DNA from 2 places in the Streptomyces sp. NPDC090088 genome. Region 2 is predicted to be linked to the other one. Evidence: riboswitches for the same ligand, from Rfam matches in the RefSeq annotation. Region 2 holds a riboswitch; the other holds the start of a gene.
What was found. A riboswitch is a leader RNA that binds a small molecule or an ion and turns the genes downstream of it on or off. The one in region 2 is predicted to bind ZMP and ZTP.
Positions count from the first base shown of each region.

Region 1: linked by a shared signal. The riboswitch ahead of ACIPSJ_RS11025 (glycine hydroxymethyltransferase) and the one ahead of ACIPSJ_RS21220 (bifunctional 5,10-methylenetetrahydrofolate dehydrogenase/5,10-methenyltetrahydrofolate cyclohydrolase) in region 2 are both predicted to bind ZMP and ZTP.

Region 1 is NZ_JBIVDZ010000002.1:508,001-512,489, reverse strand. Features, by position in the region: gene trpS (tryptophan--tRNA ligase) at 1-524, opposite strand, end outside; gene ACIPSJ_RS11025 (glycine hydroxymethyltransferase) at 668-2,122, opposite strand; ZMP/ZTP riboswitch at 2,155-2,245, opposite strand; gene rocD (ornithine--oxo-acid transaminase) at 2,349-3,554, shown strand; gene ACIPSJ_RS11015 (glutathionylspermidine synthase family protein) at 3,634-4,489, opposite strand, start outside.
Region 2 is NZ_JBIVDZ010000004.1:234,734-239,222, reverse strand. Features, by position in the region: gene ACIPSJ_RS21230 (RNA polymerase sigma factor) at 1-350, shown strand, start outside; gene ACIPSJ_RS21225 (CU044_5270 family protein) at 343-1,314, shown strand; gene ACIPSJ_RS21220 (bifunctional 5,10-methylenetetrahydrofolate dehydrogenase/5,10-methenyltetrahydrofolate cyclohydrolase) at 1,339-2,187, opposite strand; ZMP/ZTP riboswitch at 2,213-2,295, opposite strand; gene ACIPSJ_RS21215 (nuclear transport factor 2 family protein) at 2,468-2,833, opposite strand; gene ACIPSJ_RS21210 (hypothetical protein) at 3,005-3,301, shown strand; gene ACIPSJ_RS21205 (ABC transporter ATP-binding protein) at 3,382-4,489, opposite strand, start outside.

The DNA of each region.
Region 1 (4,489 bases), on a different contig from region 2:
GTGGCGCCGAACCGGCCGTTGAAGCGCTCGGCGAGGTCACGGGTGAGCTCGATGTGCTGGCGCTGGTCCTCGCCGACGGGGACCTCGTGGGCCTGGTAGAGCAGGATGTCGGCGACCTGGAGGACCGGGTACGTGAACAGGCCGACGGAGGCGCGGTCCGCGCCCTGCTTGGCCGACTTGTCCTTGAACTGGGTCATCCGGCTGGCCTCGCCGAAGCCGGTGAGGCAGTTCATGACCCAGGCGAGCTGCGCGTGCTCGGGGACGTGGCTCTGCACGAAGAGGGTGCAGCGGTCCGGGTCCAGGCCGGCGGCGAGCAGCTGGGCCGCGGCGAGGCGGGTGTTGGCACGCAGGTCGGCGGGGTCCTGCGGGATCGTGATCGCGTGCAGGTCGACGACCATGTAGAAGGCGTCGTGGGACTCCTGGAGGGCTACCCACTGGCGGACGGCACCGAGGTAGTTGCCCAGGTGGAACGAGCCGGCGGTGGGCTGGATGCCGGAGAGCACGCGGGGTCGATCAGAGGCCATGCTCACCATTCTCTCAGAGGGTGAGGGTGGGATCGGCCCTGTGGTGGGGGGTGGTTTCGGAGCGCGGGGGACTGCGGGCCGGTGGGGGCCGTTCGCGCAGTTCCCCGCGCCCCTTTCAGGGGCGCTGCCCCTGAGGGCGTCGATCAGCCGAGGTCGATCTCCGGGTACAGCGGGAAGCCCGCCACCAGGTCCGTCGCGCGCTGGGCGATCTCCGTGGAGACCTTCTCGTCGAGGACGTGGGAGGCCTTGGAGGGGGCGCCGGACTTCGTCGTGCCCGGCTCGGTGGCGGTGAGGACGCGGTCGATGAGGCCCGCCACCTCGTCCATCTCCGCCGTGCCCAGGCCACGGGTGGTGAGCGCCGGGGTGCCGATGCGGATGCCGGAGGTGTACCAGGCGCCGTTCGGGTCGGCGGGGATCGCGTTGCGGTTGGTGACGATGCCGGAGTCGAGGAGGGCAGTCTCGGCCTGGCGGCCGGTGAGGCCGTAGGAGCTCTCGACGTCGATGAGGTTGAGGTGGTTGTCGGTGCCGCCGGTGACGAGGGTGGCGCCCCGGCGCATCAGGCCCTCGGCCAGCGCGCGCGAGTTGTCGACGATGCGCTGGGCGTAGTCCTGGAAGGCGGGCTGCCGGGCCTCGGCCAGGGCGACGGCCTTGGCGGCCATGACGTGCGGGAGCGGGCCGCCGAGGACCATCGGGCAGCCGCGGTCGACCTGGTCCTTGAGGGAGTCGTCGCACAGGACCATGCCGCCGCGCGGGCCGCGCAGCGACTTGTGCGTGGTGGTCGTGACGATCTGGGCGTGCGGGACCGGGTCGAAGTCGCCGGTCAGGACCTTGCCGGCGACCAGGCCCGCGAAGTGCGCCATGTCGACCATGAGGGTCGCGCCGACCTCGTCGGCGATCTCGCGCATGATCCGGAAGTTCACCAGCCGGGGGTACGCCGAGTAGCCGGCGACGAGGATCAGCGGCTTGAACTCGCGGGCCTGGGCGCGCAGCGCGTCGTAGTCGATGAGCCCGGTGGCGGGGTCCGTCCCGTAGGAACGCTGGTCGAACATCTTGCCGGAGATGTTCGGGCGGAAGCCGTGGGTGAGGTGGCCGCCCGCGTCCAGGGACATGCCGAGCATGCGCTGGTTGCCGAAGGCCTGGCGCAGCTCGGCCCAGTCGGCCTCGGAGAGGTCGTTGATCTGGCGGGCGCCGGTCTTCGTCAGGAAGGGGACCTCGACGCGGTCGGCGAGGACGGCCCAGAAGGCGACCAGGTTGGCGTCGATGCCGGAGTGCGGCTGGACGTAGGCGTGCCGCGCGCCGAACAGCTCGCGGGCGTGCTCGGCGGCGAGGCCCTCGACGGTGTCGACGTTGCGGCAGCCGGCGTAGAAGCGGCGGCCGATGGTGCCCTCGGCGTACTTGTCGCTGAACCAGTTGCCCATCGCGAGCAGGGTCGCCGGGGAGGCGTAGTTCTCCGAGGCGATCAGCTTGAGCATCTCGCGCTGGTCGGCGACCTCCTGGCCGATGGCGTCGGCGACCCGCGGCTCGACCGCGCGGATCACGTCGAGTGCGGCGCGGTACGCGGTGGACTCGGGGGACAGGGGTGCGGGCTGGTCGGACATTCGGGACCTCCGGACATGGCGTTCGGCATTCACGGTTCGGCCCAGGCGCACGGCACTCGATCACGACGCGGGCCGCTCCCTGATGGTCGGTCCCATCCCAGCGCGCCAGTCACGGCCCGCCGATCACATTACCGGGCACGCCGGGCCCGGGGGCCGTGGCGTCCACCAGTCGGGCACGGACAGACGGTATTAAAGGGATCATCTCGCCGCGTTCACTGGAGTCGCCGTGACCACTACGGAAGCCCTCATCGCCGCCGCCGACGCGCACAGCGCGCACAACTACCACCCGCTGCCGGTGGTGATCGCGACGGCCGACGGCGCCTGGATGACGGATGTCGAGGGCCGCCGGTACCTGGACTTCCTGGCCGGCTACTCGGCGCTGAACTTCGGGCACGGCCACCCGCGCCTGGTGGCGGCGGCGAAGGCGCAGCTGGAGCGGGTGACGCTGACGTCCCGGGCCTTCCACCACGACCGGTTCGCCGCGTTCTGCACGGAGCTGGCCGAGCTGTGCGGGATGGAGATGGTGCTGCCGATGAACACGGGGGTGGAGGCGGTGGAGACCGCCGTGAAGACCGCCCGGAAGTGGGGGTACCGGGTCAAGGGGGTGCTCGCGGAGATGGCGAAGGTGGTGGTGGCGAGCGGGAACTTCCACGGCCGTACGACGACCGTGATCAGCTTCTCGACCGATCCGGAGGCCCGGGCGGACTTCGGGCCGTACACGCCCGGCTTCGAGATCGTGCCGTACGGCGACCTCACGGCGATGCGGGCCGCGCTGACCGACAACACGGTCGCGGTGCTCCTCGAACCGATCCAGGGCGAGTCGGGGGTGATCGTGCCGCCGGCCGGATACCTGCGGGCGGTGCGGGAGCTGGCCCGGGAGCGGGACGTGCTGTTCATCGCCGACGAGATCCAGTCGGGGCTGGGGCGGACCGGGCGGACGTTCGCGTGCGAGCACGAGGGGGTCGTACCGGACATGTACGTGCTCGGGAAGGCGCTGGGGGGCGGGGTGCTGCCGGTGTCGGCGGTGGTGTCGAGCGCCGAGGTGCTCGGGGTGTTCCGGCCCGGTGAGCACGGGTCCACGTTCGGGGGGAATCCGCTGGCCTGTGCGGTGGGTCTGGAGGTGATCGCGATGCTGCGGACCGGGGAGTTCCAGGAGCGGGCGGCCGAGCTGGGGGATCTGCTGCACCGGCGGCTGGCGGAGATCGCGGGGAGTGGACGGGTGACGGCCGTGCGGGGGCGGGGGCTGTGGGCGGGGGTGGACGTCGATCCGGGGGTGGGGTCGGGGCGGGTGGTGTCGGAGCGGTTGCTGGAGCGGGGGGTGCTGGTGAAGGACACGCATGGGGCGACGGTGCGGGTGGCTCCGCCGTTGACCATCGAGGAGGAGGATCTGGAGTGGGGGGTTGAGCAGTTGTGGGAGGTGCTGAGCGCCTAATGGGGTGCCACTGAGGTTTGATCGCGAGTGCCGGTCCGTCGTGGCTGGTCGCGCAGTTCCCCGCGCCCCTGACGGGGCGCTAGAGGATCACGTGGGGCAGGAAGCGGGCGTAGTCGTCCGTCACGAGGCCCTGTGACTCGCGGATTCCCAGGCCCGCCGCCTCCTCCCCCACCACCCACGCGCCCAGGACGACGTGGTTGCCGTCGAAGTCGGGGAGCGGGGCCAACTGCTGGTAGCAGCACGGCTCTTCGCGTACGACGGGAGGGTGGCCGGGTTCGTGTACGAGGATGCCGGCGCCCTCGCGGCCGAGCAGGGGTTTGCTGACGTAGCCGGTCGTGGTGGCCAGTTCCCTCGGGCCGTCCAGGTACGCCGGGAGCAGGTTCGGGTGGCCCGGATACAGCTCCCAGAGGATCGCGAGGAGGGCCTTGTTGCTGAGGAGCATCTTCCAGGCGGGCTCGATCCACATCGTGGTGCCGGTGCCGCCGCCGTTGTCCAGGGTGTCGAGGACGTGGCCGGCGAAGGCGTCGGTGGTGAGCCATTCCCAGGGGTAGAGCTTGAAGAGGCTGCGGATGAAGCCGAGGCGGTTGTCGACGAAGCGGCCGGAGAGGGTGTCCCAGCCGATCTCCTCCATGGAGATCCAGTCGGTGTCGAGGCCGGCCTGTTCGGCGGTCTCCTTGAGGTAGGCGACCGTCATCAGGTCCTCGCCGAGTTCGTCGGCGGCGGAGTGGGCGAAGTGGAGGGGGGCGCCGGGCGGCAGGAGGCGGGACTGTCTCCGCCAGGCGGCGACCAGGCGTTCGTGGAGGCTGTTCCACTGGTCGGCGCCGGGGAAGCGGTCCTCCATCCAGAACCACTGGGCCGAGGCCGCCTCCACCAGGGAGGTGGGGGTGTCGGCGTTGTACTCCAGGAGTTTCGCAGGGCCCGTGCCGTCGTGGCGG
Region 2 (4,489 bases):
ACTGCCTCGCCAACGCGGTACGCGGGTACGGGCGACGGCGCCGGCTGGTGGACCGGCTGGGCAACGACGAGACCGCGCACGGGCGGTCCGTCGTGGCCGGTCCGGACACCGAGCGGCCGGGCGCCTGGGTGCACGAGGCGCTGCTGCGGCTGTCCCCGGCCGACCAGGAGGTGCTGCGGCTGACCGCGTGGGAGGAACTGGGCGTCGACGAGGTCGCCGTGGTCCTCGGCTGCGGCAGCCGCGCGGCGGCGATGCGGCTGCACCGCGCCCGCCGCCGGCTCAGAGCCGAGATCGACCGACTGCGCCCCCCTGCCGCCGAGGCCCTCACCGAGGAACACCGCCATGGCTGACGAACTCGACCTGCTGCGCGCCGCCGACCCGGTGCCCGGCGGCGGCCCCCACTTCGGCGACGGCCCCCTGGACCACACCGCCGAACGCCACCTCGACCGGCTGCTGCACGGCCCCCGCCCCGGACGCCGGACCTGGACACGGCCGCGACCGGTCTGGGGGCTGACCGCGGCCGCCGTGGTGGTCGCCACCGCGCTGACCGTGCTGCTCGGCGGCTCCGGCACCGCGCCCGCGGTCGCCGCACCCCGGCCGCTGACCGTCCGCGCCCACTCCACCCCCGTACCGCTCGCACAGGTCGCGGGACTGGCCGCGGTGGCGGCCCAGGACGGGTCCCCGGCGCTGCGCCAGGGCACCCATGTGCAGTCCTGGAGCCTCGGCATGAGCGACGACGAGCCGCCCGTCACCCTGCCCGAGGAGCGGGTGGTGCGCTGGCGCGCGGACGCCAGTCACACCGAGGTGGTCGTCGCGACCGACCCGGAGCACCCGGGCCGGTCCGTGCTCACCGACGACGGGCTGGTCGAGGACGGCCAGGTGCTCAGCCGGCGCACCTTCCCGCCGATGTGGGGCGACGCCCCGCCGCTGTCGACGCCGCCGCACGACCCGGCGAAGCTGCGCACCTACCTGGCCGAGCTGATCCACACCGACCCCCGCACCACCGCCGGACTGCTCGACGCCACCCAGGAGTTGCTGGACAACTGGACGCTGGGAGCGCGAGAGTCCGCCGCCCTGGCCGAGCTGTTCGCCGACGCCCGGGGGCTGCAGCCGGTCGGCCAGGTCACCGACCGGCTGGGCCGCACCGGGCAGGCGTACGTCTACGACGGGAAGGGCGACGGCGGGCGGCGGATGCTCATCCTGGACCCGGCCACCGGTGCCGTACTCGGCCTGGAGACCACGTTCACCCGGGACGATCCGGAGTACGGGGTGCACGCCGGGGACGTCATGGAGTACCGCGCCTGGATGCGCTGACCGCCCTCAGACCCCTCGGACCCCTCAGGCCCCGAGCTGCCGGGCGGCCGCCGCCACCGTCTGCTCCAGCAGCAGGGCGATGGTCATCGGGCCGACGCCGCCCGGCACCGGCGTGATCAGCGAGGCCCGTTCGACGGCGGTGTCGAAGTCGACGTCACCGACGTTGCCGGCGTTGTAGCCCGCGTCGACGACGACCGCTCCCGGCTTGATGTCCTCGCCCCGGATCAGCCGGGGGCGGCCGACGGCGGCGACCACGATGTCCGCCTCCCGGACGACCGCCGGCAGATCGCGGGTGCGGGAGTGGCAGTAGGTGACGGTCGCGTCCCGGGCGAGCAGGAGCATGCCGGCCGGCTTGCCCAGGATCGCGCTGCGGCCGACGACCACCGCGCGCTTCCCGGCCGGGTCGACGTCGTAGGCGTCGAGCAGGCGCAGGATGCCGCCGGGGGTGCAGGAGACGAAGCCCGGCAGGCCGAAGCTCATCGTCGCGAACGACGCGAAGGTCACGCCGTCCACGTCCTTCTCCGGCGCTATTGCCTCGAACGCGGCCCGCTCGTCGATGTGTTCGCCGACGGGGTGCTGGAGCAGGATGCCGTGCACGGCCGGGTCGGCCGACAACTCCCGCAGGGTGCCGACGAGTTCGGCGGTGGTCGTGGTGGCGGGCAGGGCCACGTGCCGGGAGGCGATACCGGCCTTGCGGCTGCGGTTCTGCTTCATCCGGACGTAGGTGACGGAGGCCGGGTCCTCGCCGACCAGCACGGTCGCCAGACACGGGGTGGCACCCGTGCGCGCGGTGAGGTCGGCGGCCCTCTGGGCGGTCTCCTCGACGATCCGGCGGGCGACGGCGGTGCCGTCCATGAGACGGGCCTGGGTCATGCGGCACACTCCTGAGCTGATTGACCTTGATCGCCCAGGCGCACGGCATCGACAGTGCGGACCGCTCCCCGGTGGTGCTCCACCTCAGCGCCAGTCACGGCCCGCCCCCAGGGTAACCGAGGCGTTCAGCGCTTCCGGTGGCGGTGCGCCGCCCGCAAGGCCGCCAGCAACAGGGGCACCGACGCCCGGGACTGTCTGCGACGGCTGTGTCCGAGACCGGCCCGCGCCGAGAAAGTCCAGGTCACACGGGTGGAGACCTGGACCCTCGCGCCTCTGCTGACTACTCGTCCCATGCCTGGATCATGATCTGTTCGGCGATCTTGCCGTCGCGGAGCGTGATCATCGACTCGGCGAGCACCCGGACGCCGTCCCCGTACTCGCAGGACTCGGTGAAGGCGGCCCGGTCGCCCTGTACGACGCACCGGTCCAGCCGGTGCGTCATGTCGCGGCTGTAGATGTCGTCCAGCATCGCCGCGATGTCCCGGCGGCCGTGCAGGATCTTGGGGTGGCTGGGCTGGGTGTTGCGGTCGACGATGCGGATCTCCGCGTCGTCCGCGTAGAGCGCCAGCAGGGTGTTCCCCGTGTTCCCCTCGATGGCCCGGCGCAGTGTCTCGGTGTCGAACGTGGAGCCGGTCGCGGTGCCCATGGTGACCTCCTGGGAGGACCCGCGACCCGATGCGGAGGGGTCGCGAGAGCCCTCACTCCGAGCGTCCTCCGGCCCGCCGGGCTCGGCAAGCGCAGGCCGGGCGCTCCGCCTGACGGGTGAGGGGGACCGGCTGCCCGTGTCCGGTCCGGCGCCGGGGCCGTTGCTGAAGACATGATCTCAACACGACGTATCGTCGCCGCCGTCGGCCTCGCGGTCGGGGTCACCGGCCTCGCCGCGCCGCTGGCCAACGCGGCCGACGCGAGCGCGCAGCACCCCGTGAAGCTCTCCGCGCTCGGCATGCTCGACTCGCTGGCCCGCACGGACATCCCGGCCGAGTACCAGAACGAGATCCCGAAGGTCTCCGAGCAGGTGCAGGGGCTGAACGGGGTCCAGCGGCTCGGCGAGCTCCACCAGATCACCGATCTGGCCGCGCCGGTGATGGGGCTGGTACCGGGCATCGAAGCCTGATCCCCGCCGCGCACCGAGGGCCGTCCCGTCAGGGGCGGCCCTTCGTCGTACCCCGCGCGCGACGCGGCCCCCCGGCGTCCTCAGGGCGCGGAGGCCAGGAACTGCGTCGCGGCCAGCTCCGCGTACAGCGGGTCCGCCGCCACCAGCTCGCGGTGCGTACCCACCGCACGGACCTGCCCCGCGTCCATGACGACGATCCGGTCCGCCATCGTCACCGTCGACAGCCGGTGCGCGACCACCAGCACGGTGGTCGACCGCGCCACATCGGCGACCGTGTCCCTGAGGGCCGCCTCGTTCACCGCGTCCAGCTGCGAGGTCGCCTCGTCCAGGAGCAGCAGCCGGGGCCGGCGCAGCAACGCCCGGGCGATCGCCACCCGTTGCCGCTCCCCGCCGGACAGCTTGGTCCCGCGGTGCCCGACCAGCGTGTCCAGCCCCTGCGGCAGCCGGGCGACCAGTCCGTCGAGCCGGGTCGTCTTCACCACCCGGGCCACCGCGTCCTCGTCCGCCTCCGGGTTGCCGAGGAGCAGGTTGTCCCGGAGCGAGCCCGAGAGCACGGGCGCGTCCTGCTCGACATAGCCGATGGCCGAGCGCAGCAGGGGCAGGTCCCAGGCGTCCAGCGGGCGGCCGTCGAGGGTGATCGTGCCGGACTCGGGGTCGTAGAACCGCTCGATGAGCGAGAAGACGGTGGTCTTGCCCGCGCCGGACGGGCCGACGAACGCCGTCATGCCGCGCGCCGGTATGTCGAAGCTGACCCCGTGGTGGACGTACGGGAGGTCGTCGGCGTAACGGAAACGTACGTCGGTGAAGACGACCGAGGCCGGTTCGGCGCCCGCGGACGGCAACTCGGCGGGTGCGGCGGCCGGTTCGGCGGGCAGCCGCAGCGCCTCCTGGATCCGGGCGAGCGCGCCGGCGCCGGTCTGGTACTGGGTGACCGCGCCGACCACCTGCTGGATCGGGGACATCAGATAGAAGACGTAGAGCAGGAACGCCACCAGCGTGCCCACGCCGATCGCGCCGGTCGCCACCCGGGCCCCGCCCACCGCGAGCACCGTGATGAACGCCAGCTGCATCGCGAGGCCCGCGGTGTTGCCCGCCGCCGCCGACCACTTGGCGGCCCGCACGCTCTGCCGCCAGGACTCCTCGGCCGCCGCGTGCAGGGCCTGCTCCTCGCGGTGCTCGGCGCCCGAG